DNA from 2 places in the Vibrio sp. RC586 genome. Region 1 is predicted to be linked to the other one. Evidence: riboswitches for the same ligand, from Rfam matches in the RefSeq annotation. Region 1 holds a riboswitch; the other holds the start of a gene.
What was found. Region 1 has a riboswitch for cyclic di-GMP ahead of VOA_RS04500 (TfoX/Sxy family DNA transformation protein). Riboswitches for the same ligand answer to the same signal wherever they lie in the genome.
Positions count from the first base shown of each region.

Region 2: another riboswitch for cyclic di-GMP. It lies ahead of gbpA (N-acetylglucosamine-binding protein GbpA); the one in region 1 lies ahead of VOA_RS04500 (TfoX/Sxy family DNA transformation protein).

Region 1 covers NZ_ADBD01000013.1:219,692-227,926, reverse strand. The annotation lists gene glgC (glucose-1-phosphate adenylyltransferase) at 1-641, shown strand, start outside; gene glgA (glycogen synthase GlgA) at 643-2,097, shown strand; gene VOA_RS04485 (alpha/beta fold hydrolase) at 2,228-3,034, shown strand; gene VOA_RS04490 (putative signal transducing protein) at 3,039-3,350, opposite strand; gene VOA_RS04495 (TVP38/TMEM64 family protein) at 3,367-4,056, opposite strand; gene VOA_RS04500 (TfoX/Sxy family DNA transformation protein) at 4,378-4,965, opposite strand; cyclic di-GMP riboswitch class I at 5,081-5,168, opposite strand; gene purR (HTH-type transcriptional repressor PurR) at 5,327-6,337, opposite strand; gene torD (molecular chaperone TorD) at 6,715-7,377, opposite strand; gene torR (two-component system response regulator TorR) at 7,602-8,235, shown strand, end outside.
Region 2 covers NZ_ADBD01000010.1:473,023-481,257, forward strand. The annotation lists gene VOA_RS05895 (hotdog family protein) at 1-256, shown strand, start outside; gene VOA_RS05890 (3-ketoacyl-ACP reductase FabG2) at 253-978, shown strand; gene VOA_RS05885 (DUF3024 domain-containing protein) at 1,086-1,439, opposite strand; gene VOA_RS05880 (phosphate ABC transporter substrate-binding protein) at 1,646-2,482, shown strand; gene VOA_RS05875 (MaoC family dehydratase) at 2,577-3,248, opposite strand; partial or broken gene VOA_RS19635 (cryptochrome/photolyase family protein) at 3,583-3,989, opposite strand; cyclic di-GMP riboswitch class I at 4,391-4,497, shown strand; gene gbpA (N-acetylglucosamine-binding protein GbpA) at 4,615-6,072, shown strand; gene VOA_RS05860 (hypothetical protein) at 6,185-6,565, opposite strand; gene VOA_RS05855 (hypothetical protein) at 6,755-7,120, shown strand; gene VOA_RS05850 (TolC family protein) at 7,212-8,235, shown strand, end outside.

The sequences.
Region 1 (8,235 bases):
TCTCGATGGGTAACTACATTTTTGAAGCGGAAACGCTAAGCAAAGAACTGCGTGAAGATGCGGAGAACAACCAATCTAGCCATGACTTTGGGAAAGACATTATCCCGAAAATGTTCCCGCGCGGTAACGTTTACGTCTATGACTTTACGACCAACAAGATTAAGGGCGAGAAAGAGTCTACTTATTGGCGCGATGTCGGCACGATTGAGTCGTATTGGGCTGCTCATATGGACCTGCTCGATCAAGAGCCTCCGTTCTCCTTGTATAACCGCAGTTGGCAGTTGCACACGTATTATCCGCCTTTACCTCCAGCTACGTTTGTGGATGTAGGACATAATAAAGTCGAAATAACCGATAGCCTCATTTCTGGAGGAAGCTATATTCAAGGTTCCACTATCTATAAATCGGTATTGGGATTCCGCAGTAATATTGCGGCTGGCTCTTTCATCAGTGAATCTGTTATCTTGGGCGATGTAAAAATTGGTGCAGGTTGCACAATTAAACGCACAATTATCGATAAAGATGTAGAAATTGCTGCTGGTACTATCATCGGTGAAGATCTGGAAATGGACAGAAAACGTTTCCATGTGTCCGATGAAGGGATTGTGGTGATTGCAAAAGGTACAAAGGTAGGATTCTAGAATGGAACAACTCAACGTTTGGTTTACCGTTTCAGAAGTGCAGGGGCTGGTAAAAAGTGGGGGCTTAGCCGATGTGGCAAAAGCGCTACCACAGGCGTTGAAAGCGTTGCATCAGCGGGTAGCTATTGTGCTACCTGCTTATCGTTCAGTTCCGGGTAGGGAAGAGGCCGAGTTGGTTCTGGAAACAGAACTGACTCATTGGCCACACACTCGTTATCGAGTGCTTAAGCAAGATCTCGATGGAGTTCCAGTCTATTTGATTGACTGTCCAGCCTATTTTGATCGCCCGGCGCTGTATGCAGAGAATAATCAGGCGTATGCCGATAATGGTGAACGGTTTGGTTTTTTCTCCGCAGCGTGTTTGGACGTACTCCCTAAATTGGGGATTCAGCCGGATATTATTCACGCCAATGATTGGCACACGGGGTTAGTCCCATTCTTACTCAAAACTCGTTACCGCTATGACAGTTTCTTCGAGCAAGTAAAAAGTGTACTCACGGTACATAACGCCATATTCAAAGGCATTTTCTCTTATCACCAACTTGAAGTGATCCCAGAGCTTAATTTGTCTGGAATGGAGTTCCTGCAATATGGTTATGACCATGTCAGTATGCTGCGTGCTGGGATTGCTTTTGCCGATAAAATTAACGCCGTCAGCCCGAACTATGCCTCTGAGCTACTCACCCCGCTTGGCGCGCATGGTTTAGTGGATGACTTTGTTCGTCGCGCTCGGGATTTACACGGCATCGTCAATGGCTGTGATTACAGCGAATGGAGCCCGGAAACGGATCATTATTTACCAACCACTTACAGTGCTGAGCCTAGCTCAATGCGTAAAGGGAAAACGCTGTGTAAAACCGCTTTGCAAGAGGAACTGCATCTGCCTGTGGCCGATGTGCCAATGTTCGGTATGGTGTGCCGCCTCACTCATCAAAAAGGCTTCCACTACTTGTTGCCCATTTTAGAGCAGTTTTTGCGTAATAAAGTTCAACTAGTGATTGTGGGTACGGGGGAACCAGAGGTTGCGGCGCGGCTTAATAAAATCGCTCATGCTCAGCACAATAAGTTTGCTTTTGTAGAGACATACAGTGAACGTTTAGCACACTGGGTTGAAGCTGGGGCGGATTTCTTCTTGATGCCATCAGAGTTTGAAGCCTGTGGTCTGAATCAGATTTACAGCATGGCTTATGGTACTTTGCCTATTGTTCGGGAAGTCGGTGGTTTGAAAGATACGGTGAATGACTACGATAAGTTCCCTGAGCGAGCAACGGGATTTGGTTATCTTGAACCAACACCGGAAGCATTACTGATCACCATGCAGCGTGCATTGCTGTTCTATCTCCAAGAGCCTGAGGAGATGCAGAAAGTACAGCAACGAGCCATGTTGCAAAACTTTAGCTGGGAAGAGTCTGCGCAAGAGTACATGAAGATGTACCGGCTAGCGCGATTTGGCTAATGATGATGGTTTGTGAAAGGCACCCGTTGGTGCCTTTGTTTTTCTGGTTGTTTGAACAGTTTCTTACAACAGAAAGCATTCTCTCCATACAGTTTATGGTAGTCTTGGCCTGCGCAATAAAGAGGTTCCGATGACTGATATCGCTGAAAATGTCCTATTTCATAAAACCTATCTGCACCCGACCAGTAACGAGTGGGTGGTTTTTGTGCATGGCGCTGGGGGCAGTTCGTCAATTTGGTTTAAGCAGATCAAAGCCTATCGCCAGCATTTTAACTTGTTACTCATCGATTTACGTGGGCATGGTAAATCAAACCGATTACTTAGAGATTGGATTGCCAATCGCTATACCTTTAAAACGGTGACTCTTGATGTACTTAGAGTATTGGATCACCTGAAAATCCAGTCCGCGCACTTTGTCGGAATGTCGCTGGGTACCATCATAGTGCGCAATCTGGCTGAACTGGCGACACATCGTGTTAGCTCTATGGTGCTTGGTGGCGCCGTAACTCGGCTTAATACACGCTCGCAAGTGTTGGTTAAGCTAGGGCATTTGAGCAAGCACCTGATCCCTTACATGTGGCTCTATCGATTGTTTGCTTATATCGTTATGCCACAGCGTAACCAGAAAGAGTCTCGCCACCTCTTTATTCGTGAAGCTCAGAAGCTGTGTCAAAAAGAATTTAAGCGTTGGTTTACTTTAACGGCGGAAGTTAACCCACTTATGCGTTATTTTCGTGATCGCGAGCTACCAATTCCAACACTGTATTTAATGGGAGAAAAGGATTACATGTTTATTCACCCAGTAAAAGAGATGGTGGCGCTGCATGCGCAGAGTGAGCTGTATGAAATTCCCGGCTGTGGTCATGTCTGTAATGTTGAACAGCCGGATCTATTTAATCAACGCTCCATCGAGTTTATCCAACGTCAGATCAGCTAATCCTTTAATCATCAAGCTGGGTATAACCACACTGCCAACAAACCGCAAATTGCCCTTCGTGGCTTTCACCACATTCAGGGCATTGCCAGCGAGTTATTGCGGGCGGATTAAAAAAATCAGCGATAATTTGTTCAGCTGCCTTTTGCTGTGAAGGATTCACGAGCCATAACGATGGTGCGCTATTTTGATCTATTGGAATCTCACCGCGCAGCGCAAACAACATTTCTCCCCGCATCTCACACCGAATGCCCTGCTGACGCAGTAGTTGCATCAGCATATGGGCTTCCAATGGGTTAGAGGCAGTGTAAATCTTCATGCTAACAATTAGATGCTTACTTAATTGAAGATTGGATGGTGCGTTGCTGGAACTTATTCATCAACCACTTAACGATAATTGGGAATACCCCTAGTAGCACAAATGAAGCAAGGACAGGGAAGGACACGATTTCACCTAAACTTGAAATTTCCGCCAATTGTGTACCCGCATTCAGATAAACCGCTGTGCCGGGTAGCATACCTAGTTGGCTTACCCAGTAGTAGCGCCAAACAGAGATTGGGGTCAGTCCCATAACCAAGTTAATCAAAAAGAAAGGGAAAATCGGGATGAGGCGTAGTGAGAGTAAGTAAAACGCACCATCTCGCTCAACACCTTGGTTGATGGTTAACAGTTTATCGGCAAACTTCGCTTGAACCCAGTCACGCAAAAGAAAGCGACTACTGAGGAATGCGAGGGTTGCGCCAATGGTACTAGCGAAGGAAGCAAGTAGTAGACTGAGCCAAAAACCAAACAGCGCAGCACCCAGTAGAGTAACAACGGTTGCTCCAGGGATGGAAAACGCAGTCAATAAAACATATACCACAAAGTAAATGAAAGCGGCTTGCAATAGATGGGCATCAATATAGCTTGCTAATTCTGCTTGTTTGGCTTTCGCCATATCCAACGTGAGATATTGGCTAAATTGCGTCACCAAGATGGCGGTAATCGCGATCAAAATTAAGGCAATGATGAGTTTTTTATTCATGTAAAGATACCTAGTAATCATTTCGATGTTTTGGCAAGTGACAAAACACTTAAGTCAAGTATACCCAAACTATTTGGAGTTGCAGGTTGGCAGCAAGTCAGCGTAGCCAATACCTAACAGCCTCAGGAATGAATACACACATACTCACTGAGTTCAAACTCGCCAAATTAGGCGTGATTGCTGAGACTCTAAGAATAAAGAAAGGGGAAGAGCAGGATTTCTTTCAAAAAATAACGTGCCCAGATGGACACGTTATATGTACGTATGTCTTGGTGTGTTCACACCTAAATCTTGACGTGATTATGAACCTAAAACAGTAGGTTAGAGGTGCCTCAAGAGTTCATCACGACGATTTTGTGGGATCACTGACCAATGCTTACCTTCAATCGCACCTTCTAGAGCCCATAGCAACTCTAAGCTAACTTCTGCTGAGTGAGTACGCTGAATCGCTTTATACGCTTCAACAGCACCATGAGAGTGTAGTGATTCAACATTCTCAATCCCTGCTTTTTTGAGCATCCTTTCGGTTGCCAAGCGTAAGTTAGGCAGATCTTTTAAGCGCTCAGGTTTTGCTTGAGCTTGCGTTTCACGCTCTGCCTTAGCGACTTCAAGTGCAGCGCGAGCTTCAGTTAAGATGGAGGTTGGATTGCTCCAACAATCTTCAGGTAAAGCGTAGTACTTAGTTACGACAGGAAAGCCACGTTTCTTATAAACGTAAGGTTCATAACCTTGTAGTTTGAATTTTTCGATTGTGGCATCGTCCGCACGGATGTGCAGCGTTTCATTAACCACAAGCGCAAACATAGTTTCGTCGACGAAAATACCAAAGCCACCAAACATTGAACGAGATTTCACACGTCCTAGCTGCTCAAAGAGCCGCATTGAATCTTTTAATACTGGTTTATTCATGCTGTTAGTCTCGGAGTATTGTTACATACGCCACCAAATCAGGTCCGAGAAAATTAGCAAATGCATGCATCGGCCATGTCAATGATGAGTCAACATAGTGTATGCATTTTTTGCCATCGGTAACCCCGCTACCTACCATAAACTTTTGGTTTAGGCCGGAGGCTTTGCGTCCCACTTTTTCAAATGGTTTGCCCTGTGCGTGACATTTTTCCTGATAAAAATTAACCAATCTTGGCTTATTCTCACAACTTGGTATTTCAAATGTGAGAATAAGCTAAGTTATTAATACCTATGCTACATAGGTTTTGTCAAATTTATGTGACAAGCTTTCAAATATAGGCGTCATGAATTGTCAAGAAAGTTAGTTTTTTGTCAAGTCTTTCACTGTGTCGCGCTCGACAATTTCAGGATGCATTTCGAAAATTCGACGTTCGTGTTCTTTATCCTTGATGCGCTCTAACAAAATTTCAAAGGCGTTTTTCCCGACACGACGTTTCGGTTGGTGTACGGTAGTCAGCGGTGGTGAGAAATATTCCGCTAATTCAATGTTGTCGTAGCCAATCACGGAAATGTCTTCAGGTACACGGATGCCTTTTTGTTGCAGACGGCTCATCAAACCAAGTGCCATAGTATCGTTGAAACAAAACACCGCAGTTGGACGCTTATCCATAGCAAGGATTTTATCGGCAGCTAGCACCGCCGTATCACACTCAAAGTTGCCTTCTAAAATCCAATCTTCATTAACCGGCAATTTTGCCTCAGCCATAGCACGGCGGAAGCCTTGAATACGCTCTTGGCATGCTGCTTTAACAAAGTGACCGCTTAAGCATGCAATATCAGTATGACCACGGTCAGTCAGGTATTTGGTAGCCAAGTAACCACCTTCTTCTGAATTGTCGATGATTTTATCAGCGTGTGAGGTTTCTGGACCCCAATCCATGATTACTTTTGGAATGTCTTTGTGTGCATCCAGCATCTCTTGTAGCTCTTGGGTCAAGTCTGAACACATGACCAAAATGCCATCAACCCGTTTTTCAGCCAACATGCGAATGTAATCACGTTGCTTTTCATAGATGCCGCCTGTGTTACACAAGATCAGAGTGTAACCTTGGCGATAACAGTAGCTTTCTACGCCATCAATCACTTCAGAGAAGAACAAGTTAGTGGATTGCGTCACTAACATGCCGATGGTGCGAGTGGTGTTACATTTCAAGCTCCGTGCAACAGCGCTAGGAGCATAGTTGAGCTGTTTAACCGCTTCTTGCACTTTCTCCTGTGTGGTTTCAGCCACAAAACGAGTTTTGTTAATGACGTGAGAGACGGTAGTCGTTGACACGCCAGCAAGGCGTGCCACATCTTTAATCGTAGCCATAGAGTGTTCCTGTCGATGACTGCTGATGCCAGCGAATATTATTGGTTAATTAAATCAGCAGAAGTAAGGCGAGACTGAGCGAATCTTCACACTCTGTGCAGCAATGAGCGGTACTAGGCCGTACGTAAAGCGCTTCAATCACAATGCCTAAAGTAATAAAAATACAAAAACCGCCAAAAATTAGCGGTTTATATTTTTATTCGTTTTTTATCGTTTGCGGGTGGATTTTAGACTGCAAATCTGTTCACCGCAACGAAATTCATTCATCAAACTTTAAGTTATTTCGCGATCAATTCGTCTAGGCAAACTCTATTTACTGTGCCAAAGAGTCAGTTTGGTGTTGAACGGCAACCTTAAGTAAGAGAGTGACAAGACACTTATTCGATATTCGTATTCAGCTCTTGAAGGTAATCTTTGTCTTGTCTCACGAATGCCAATGTTAAACGAGCAACGGCTGCGTAAAGTCCAAAGTCATCAAATTGAGTGCAACGCTCAACAAAGGTGGGTAACCAGTTGAGTAAGTGTTGTTCGATAAATTCAGCTTGTGCTTTCGATGCGTTATCCAAGTCCGCAGCCTGTTCATTTTGATTAGCACTAATGGCAAGGTGAGCCAAAAAATCGAGCTGAATTGCGAGATGGTCGGCGGGTTCATTGAGGTTTTGAGCCACCTTAACGCCTTGCGTGGCGAGAAGCTCGCGCATTTTTTGTGCGGGTTTACCGTTTAGTAGCCCTTTATCCGTGTAGACAGATGCGTAAGGTAGAGCTGAATCACGATCGGACTTCAAAAATAAATCACAGAAATCCGCAGCAAGTTCAAGCTGAGCATCGGTTCTATCTTGCAAACGATTCAGCGCTTCTATCAAACTTTTCACATCTGTGGTTAGGCTTTCTTCTGCCGCGAGTCCAGTCAAAAATGTGCGGATTTCCGCTGAATGGTAGTGTGCGAGATCTTGTTCAGTCAGCTCTTTAATAAATAGGCTCGACAACCACCAATAGACTTCTGCGCGTTTTTCATTGAGGATTTTCAGTTCTTGTATCATTTTTGCACTCCCAATCGGTTGGCTCTTAGTCTAAACCATAAAAATGAACAGCTATCATGCTGAACATGTCTATTTGTGAAAAGATGCAAATGAGTTGTGAATGTGCTGAGTGGGGCTTGAGTTGCATCAAGAAAAAGTGATGTTTCTCACGATTTTTCTCGAAATATTAATAAATATGAATAGAATAACCCTGCGATAAATCCAGTTATTTAAAATGGTGCATTATGAGCTATCACGTACTTGTGGTTGAAGACGATCTCGTTACCCGCAGTAAGTTGAGTGGTTACTTTCAAAACGAAGGCTACCAAGTCACACAGGCGGAAAGCGGAGCGCAAATGAGAGAAGCACTAGAACTCAATGATATTGATCTGGTGTTGCTGGACATTAATTTGCCCGGTGAAGATGGTTTGCTATTGACGCGAGAACTACGCGGCCAATCGGAGATTGGCATTATTTTAGTGACAGGACGCACAGACAGTATCGACAAAATCGTTGGCCTTGAAATGGGGGCAGACGACTATGTCACAAAACCCGTTGATTTACGTGAGCTGCAAGTGCGAGTTAAGAACTTGTTGTGGCGTATTTGCCTTGCTCGTCGTGATAACAGTGCAGACAAGCAAGACGATAAACTGGTTTATTTTGGTGAGTGGACATTTGATGTTCAGCGTCGTGCACTTAGCCGTAACGGCGAGCCAGTAAAGTTAACTAAAGCTGAATATGAGCTTTTAGTAGCGCTTTCTTCTTATCCTAATCAAGTGCTAAGCCGAGAGCGCATTTTGAACATGATCAGTCATCGAGTGGACGCTCCAAACGATCGTACCATTGATGTTTTGATTCGCCGTATGCGCGCCAAGATGG
Region 2 (8,235 bases), on a different contig from region 1:
TCATGCACGAAAAAATGGTGCGCTCCCCCCCATTGGTTTTCTACTTGGCTGCCGCCGCTACCACACGCAATGCCACGTTTTCTCGCAAGGGCAAACCTTGGACGTGTTCGCGGAAAAAATCTTAGAAGAAGGCGGTATGGCCGTGTTTAGCGGTCATATCGGGCATGCTGGTCACACCCTTGCGCAATGCCAATTCAATGTTTATCTACCCAACGAAGAAAAGTTAACCTCGATGAAAATCAGGAGCCAAGTATGACAAGGCAAGTGTTAGTGACAGGAGCAAGTAAAGGCATTGGCCGAGCGATAGCCATTCAGTTAGCCAAAGATGGTTTTTCTATTATTGTTCATTACATGGGTGATAAAGCGGGGGCAGAACAGACATTAGCAAACATAGAACACAACGGCGGAACAGGTCGTTTACTTCAGTTTGACATTAGCAACCGAATACAGTGTCGCCAGCAAATTGAGACAGACATCGCCAATCACGGTGCTTATTATGGCGTAGTGAACAACGCTGGTATCACTCGTGATACCGCTTTTCCAGCGATGAGTGAACAAGACTGGGATGGCGTCATCCACACCAATCTAGATAGCTTCTACAACGTACTACACCCCTGTGTGATGCCAATGGTGCAAAAACGCCAAGGTGGGCGAATTGTTACGCTAGCCTCCGTTTCAGGACTAATGGGAAATCGAGGACAAACCAACTATGCTGCGGCCAAAGCGGGAGTGATAGGGGCAACCAAATCATTGGCACTTGAATTGGCCAAACGCAAAATCACCGTTAACTGTGTAGCTCCCGGCTTGATAGATACCGGCATAGTCGATGAACAGGTTAAAGAGCACGCGCTGCCGAAAATTCCGCTGCTTCGAATGGGGCAACCGGAAGAAGTTGCAGGGCTTGTAAGCTATTTAATGTCCGATATTGCAGGCTATATAACGCGGCAAGTCATATCCGTCAACGGTGGATTGATATAAATAGAAAGGGAGAACCTCAGCGGCTTCTCCCTCAATCTCATGTCAGCAATTTTGAGCTTTCTAATCAGGCATTCAAGAATACCTGATTGTGATTTCGTCTCTTGAAGCTAACCCCAGAAATAGGCTTTTGGGTCTTTTTCCACTTCACGCATCATGGCGGTTAAATCCTCACTGCGTGCTAAAAAAGGATAAGGGATCCAAGGTTCGCTATTCGCTAGCTTTTCATCATAAACATAGAGCGCCCACTGTTTTGATGCCTCTTCCCAAATGATCTTTGCCACCAGACTTTCATAATCACAATGGGACGAATCAAGCTTGTAATGACACAAAGAAAACAGAACGCCATTTTCAATTGGTTCAAAGCTAGATTTGCCTAACTCAGCAGGCACGCTCTGATTGCGGCTCATGCAGAGTAACTCGGCACGGCGTTCAAGCTGTCGCTGTAGAAGGTTGACAATCATTTTTAACCTCGCGGGTAATTAGATTTACTCAGTATGGCTATCTGTAGAAATCGATTCCATGATCTTAGTGTCATTTGAGTATAAGCAATAGCCACATTCCTTGCAGACTTCACAAATCAAAAACTAAACCGAGGAACTCATTCACATTTTTGTCATACGTTTCAGGCATACTGCACAGGATTTTTTTACATTATGGGAGCGACTTTATGTATAGGAAGGCACTTGCCGCCGTTTGCGCACTTTTCTTCTCCATCTCTGCGATGACTTCTTCTGCGCAAGCAAGTGAAATTACCGTTTCAGGCTCAACTTCTGTTGCCAGAATCATGGATGTACTGGCTGAAGAGTATAACAAGACCCACCCCGAATCTTTCGTGGCAGTACAAGGAGTGGGGACAACAGCAGGAATTACCCTACTTAAGAAAGGAGTAGCCGATATTGCAATGAGTTCGCGCTATCTTACCGAAAGTGAAGAAGAAGATAATTTAAACAGTTTTATCCTCGCCTATGATGGAATTGCTGCTGTGGTTAACCAAGCCAATCCGGTCGGCAACTTAACGCGTGAACAACTCTACGGAATCTACAGAGGACAGGTAACGAACTGGAAACAAGTAGGCGGTAATGACCAAAAAATTGCTGTCGTAACTCGTGAAGCTTCTTCCGGCACTCGCTATAGCTTCGAAAGCCTACTGGGGCTGACTAAAGTGATCAAAGATCGTCAAGTTTCTGATATCAGCCCTTCCGTGTTAGTGGTTAACAGTAACAGCATGATGAAAACTCTGGTTAACCACAACACCCAAGCAATTGGCTTTATTTCGATTGGTTCAGTCGATAAATCGGTCAAACCACTGCAATTTGAGAAAACCGATCCGACAGCCGACAACATAGCAAAACACAGTTACCAGCTTTCTCGCCCGTTTTTGATTCTGCACTACTCAGACAAAGCGGATACTGACACCCAACGATTTATTCAGTTTGTGAAATCAGATCGCGCCAAGAAGCTGATCGTTGAATATGGGTATATTATGCCCAATGATATCGATTAATTGGGTTCTGCCATAAACAAGCAAGGAGAGTATTAAATTAACTCTCCTTGTCTTTAATCTTCGTTTTTATTCTTCGCTTTCAAATATAAGCACATTAGAAATGCAGTTGAATCACCGAAACCACAACACAACCAGGGCGACGAACGCCTTCGATCTCAACCTTGATTTCACGCTCGATCTCAAGACCTTTCTTGATTGGTGTCACCTTCGATAACGTGCTCACAGCACGTACTCGGTTGCCCGATTTCACTGGATAAGGGAAGCGTACAGAGTTGAGGCCGATATTCACTACCATTTTTGCGGTAGGAAACAGCGATTTCTCTTCATCAACACTGTCCGTCAAACGAGGCAACAGGGCCAAAGTTAAAAAGCCGTGGGCGATCGTTGTTTTGAACGGCGACTCTGATTCCGCACGCTCTGGATTGGTATGGATCCACTGCATGTCTTCAGTCACCATACCAAATTGATTGATACGCTCTTGATCGACCAGCAACCAGTCTCCAGTGTGGATCACTTCCCCCACTTGGGTTTGCAGTCGATCATACAAAGCCTGAGCTTCCGGTTTGAGCACAATCGGTTCCGGAATCGGCGTTTCTTCATTGGCAGGCAGGTGCAGATCTTTCACCCACGCAAACAGTGGGCGACGATTGGTTTTGTGCAAAATGTCATCCCAGTACTCGCGCACAGACGGAGACACCCACTGTTTAAATTCAGTGTGCTTAACCAAGTTTTCAGCTCGATGCTTTAGTAGATCAGCGACTCTCATCAAAACCTCATTCTTAACCAAGAAGAAATAGAAACGCCCTAATTTTGAAGTACTTCACAGTAAGCTGCAATGACTTTCGGGCGTACATGCGTAACCTGTAAGTCATAAACACCTATAAAAACAATGCATTATCAATAAAACATTATTTTATTAGCCTTTCACTCATTAGAGCAAACACACCATTTCTTTATACTATTTTGTCGAAGCGTTAGCTTTACGCTCACCTTGTCATGGGGCAAACCGCCCAAGCTCGGGCTTGAAATCCAACTTCTGACTGAAAATACCAAGCAAATATTGCGCCGAATTGTGATTTATTGGCTTGGCTCGGCCTGTGTTACAAAGTTTCAAGCTGGTTAATGTATGCTTCGGCGGTTACTAAAATCACCTGTTGATCGCTACTTTTCATCTTATCCCATGTTTTATATAGCATCCCAGTTGGAGGATTGTTAGCGAGTCAGTCACGATGTTTGAGCATAAAGCGCCAATAGAGTGAACTCAGTGGGCAGACATTCTCACCTGATTTCTGTTCAACCTGATAGAAACACGAAGTGCAGTAAGCACTCATTTTTTGATGTAAGAGCCGCTCGCGGCATAAGGTTTCGTGGCAATTAAACCGCCATCCGCAAATAACGCCATACCACGAGTATACGGAAGATCCACCCATTCAATCGCATCAATATAAATCCCTAAGTACCATGCATCGACTTGATCCGGATTGCACTCAGTCAGAAGCCCCAAATTTACCGCGCAAAATCTTCTATTTGAGCTAAGTAGATCCACCTTGAGCAACACGATAAGTTTCAATAGCCGTTTCAGAGTGAGCATGATTGAGTTGATCCCCAATATCAATCGAGCAACCGGATGGTGTATGGTGCTTCTTGTAAAGTTAAGAGCGAACTTTGTAGGATGTGCTTCAAGCTATTAGCCTGAATTTACGTCTGGCACCCAATTTGGATCAGTGAGCCATTGACAATATGCAATAACAAATACAAGCATGGCATATGGATTTCAAATGAAATAAATGTGAGTTATTTCATTTAGATATTAGTTATTTTACTCTAAAAATTAAGCGTGAGAGCTTCATTCCACAAACCTAGTAATGACTTCGCTTTCTCCTCTGACCTTAAGTAAATTTGCTTTCGGTCACACTTCGGCAAACCATTTGAAAAAATGGGACGCAAAGCTTCCGGTCTGTCGGTCAAGAAAGCTCATAAAGCCCTCTTAAACCTATGATAGCGGGGTTGCCAATTCGGCTTACGCCGCTTTGTCTTATGCGTTGCTGAATGTGCCAAAGTTCAGATTAGCTCTGAACTACGTCTGACGATCTGTCAGTCAAACTATGTCAGCTAACAAAAAAGAGTCTGTGATGAAAAAACAACCTAAAATGACCGCTATCGCGCTGATCCTTTCCGGTATCAGTGGATTAGCCTATGGACACGGCTATGTCTCTTCAGTGGAAAACGGCATTGCCGAGGGACGAGCTACTTTATGTAAATTTGCCGCCAATGGAACTGGAGAAAAAAATACCAACTGTGGTGGTATTCAGTACGAACCACAAAGTGTGGAAGGCCCTGATGGCTTCCCAGTCGCTGGCCCTCGTGATGGCAAAATTGCCAGTGCCGAATCGGCATTGGCCGCAGCACTAGATGAACAAACCGCCGACCGTTGGGTAAAACGCCCAATCCAAGCAGGTCCACAAACTTTTGAGTGGACATTTACCGCTAACCACGTCACTAAAGACTGGAAATACTACATCACCAAGCCAAACTGGAACCCAAACCAAGCTTTGTCACGCGATTCTTTTGATCTGAATCCATTCTGCGTGGTGGAAGGCAATATGGTGCAACCACCGAAACGTGTTAGCCACGAATGTATTGTGCCAGAACGTGAAGGTTACCAAGTCATCCTCGCGGTATGGGATGTGGGCGATACTGCGGCCTCTTTCTATAACGTGATTGATGTAAAATTTGATGGTAACGGCCCTGTGTTACCAGATTGGAACCAAGCCGGACAAATCATTCCAAGCATGGATCTCAGCATTGGCGATACCGTGTACACACGAGTATTTGATGCAACCGGAGAAAACCCAGCTTACCGTACCGAGCTGAAAATCGACTCTGAGATGCTAACCCAAGCTAATCAATGGTCTTACGCTCTGGCGACTAAAATTAACCAAACGCAAAAACAGCAACGAGCTGGTCAGCTTAATGGCGATCAATTTGTTCCAGTTTACGGCACTAACCCGATTTACCTGAAAGAAGGCAGCGGTTTGAAACGTGTTGAAATTGGCTACCAAATTGAAGCGCCACAGCCTGAGTATTCACTGACGGTTTCAGGTCTAGCGAAAGAATATGAAATTGGCGAGCAGCCTGTTCAACTTGACCTGACACTAGAAGCACAAGGTGAAATGACCGCAGAACTGACGGTTTATAACCACCACCAAAAACCACTAGCGAGCTGGACTCAAGCGATGACGGATGGCGAGCTGAAATCAGTAACCTTAGAACTGAGTGAAGCCAAAGCGGGGCACCACATGCTGGTTTCTCGTATCAAAGATCGCGATGGCAATCTGCAAGATCAGCAAACTCTTGATTTTATGTTGGTTGAGCCACAAACCCCACCAACACCAGGTGACTATGACTTTGCCTTCCCTAACGGTTTGAAAGAGTATGTTGCTGGCACCAAAGTGCTAGGTTCGGATGGCGCAATCTACCAATGTAAGCCATGGCCATACTCTGGCTACTGTCAACAATGGACAACCAATACCACTCAGTACCAACCGGGTACAGGCAGCCATTGGGAAATGGCGTGGGATAAACTCTAATTTCCCCTCCCTAAAACACAAAATCCCTCAGCCAACACTGAGGGATTTTTTATTTGAGCTAGAGAAAAATCTCATCGCCACCCGCACAGAAAGTCACTGGATTAAATCTGTTTTACTCTTCATCCATTTCGCAATCAGTACAGCTTTGCAGAGCGATTTCGTGTTCAAAAACAATCGCGCCATTGCCTTCTGCCACAAGTTCAGCGATTTCATCCACGACTTCTTGCTCATCTTCCGCTTCTACTTGATTTGCCAGTTCTTCTTCTGAGTAACCGTAGAAATTCAGCAATAAGTAATCGCGCGCTTCTTCTTTAGTACAAGTTATGTTCACGGAAAGATCTGGCTCAACGTTGTCTTGTGCAATCAGCTCTGCCACTTGTGCTAATACATCCTCTTTCATTGCTGCCGTTAACCAGCCCAGATCCGTGCTTACTGTGGTTTTTTTACAGTCAAAACAAGGAAGTTGATGAAAGTAATATTGAAAATCAGTCATAGGTCATCTCTTCTTTGAGTGTTGAATAGCAGGATTATGCGCGATTTCTCGCAAAATACTATCTCAATATACCCAAAACATCACTTGACCTTACCCTAGGGTAAAGCTTTAAATTACGGCTAAGTTTTTCATTCAAGGCACAAAATGCGCTTATCTCCTCTTCGCATATTCTGGATCTCCATCATCAGCATGTTTACCATGCTGAGCTCCAGTATTGCTTCAAGCGCGCCTTTAATGACTTGGCAAATGATCAGTGCCTCCGTTCACCAATCTGAAGCTGAAGCACCTTCCGGTTGCGTGATGATGGATAGCAGCCAAATGTCTCACTCCATGCCGATGAGCCACTCCTCAATGGAGGAAAGTTCAAACCATTGCATGAGTGATGCTCCCTCGATCCATAACTGTTGTACCGCTGCATGCGTGAGTGTGTTCGCGTTTTTACCGCAAACCGCCTATAGCCTACCTGCACAATACCAACTGGCTTTGATTCCCTATGAATCCGCCAAATCCGTGGTGCAAAGGCAGCAATCCCTCTATCGACCTCCAATAGCTTAATTCAATCACAAATTCGTCGTGTCACTGTGCTCCTGTGAGCCGTGACGTGTGTTTTCACGTCTTTTTTGACGTGCAGATTGGATTAGAAAAAATGAAACCGAGCCTATTGGCGCTGTGTATCAGCGTTTCCGCTCTGGTCGTAACACCTGTGATGGCGCAGTCTTCTGCGACTTCTTCAGGGCAGTTACTGTCCCAAAGCGATCCTTTGACTCTGCTTATTGAACAAGCGCTCGCCAACGATGCAAGCCGTAAGCAGTTTTATGCCCAATCCCAAGCCATGCGAGAAACCGGCGTTGCCGCGACTACCCTCATGGACCCCAAACTCAAAGTCGGTTTTGGTGGTTTGCCGGTCGATAGCTTCAAATTTGATGAAGATGCGATGACCAATATTTCCGTTGGTTTAATGCAACAATTTGAGCGCGGCGATACCTTAGATTTGCAAGGCAAAAAAGCCTCACAACAAGCCGATGGTATGGCTTTGCAAGTCGAAAATCGGGAGCGCGAAGTCGCCAACGGTATCACTCAACTCTGGTTGGAGTTGGGTTATCAGCAACAGGCGGAACGTGTGTTGCGTGAAAATCAGCGCTTAATGCGCGAGCTAGAAAGCTTCATCAGCACCAACTACTCCATCGGTAAAAATGAAGCGCAAGATCTGCTGAATGCTCAACTGCAAGTCAGCCAGTTAGAAGAAAAACTGCAAGCGAACCAGCAAATGCAGCGTCGACTTCTCTCACAAATGTCCGAATGGTTGGGCAGTGAATGGCTCTCCAATCAAGTTCAGTTGAAAACCAGTAATCAGTTGGATTGGCAAAAGCTGGATGATTTGCTCGAAACCACGTCATCAGGCAAGTATTTCCCACTCTTGGCACAGCACCCTATGGTGCGTATGGCCGATGCCAATATTGCGGTGAACCAAACTCAAGTGGAATTGGCCGAGCAATCGTACACGCCACAATTTGGGGTGGAAGTGATGTACGCCTATCGCCAAGCCAACAACATGAAGGGAGAACCCGCTTCCGATCTGGTGAGCGCCTATTTAACGATGGACATCCCGTTATTTACGGGGAATCGCCAAGATCGCAACCATGCCGCTGCGCAATATCAAGTGGGGGCTG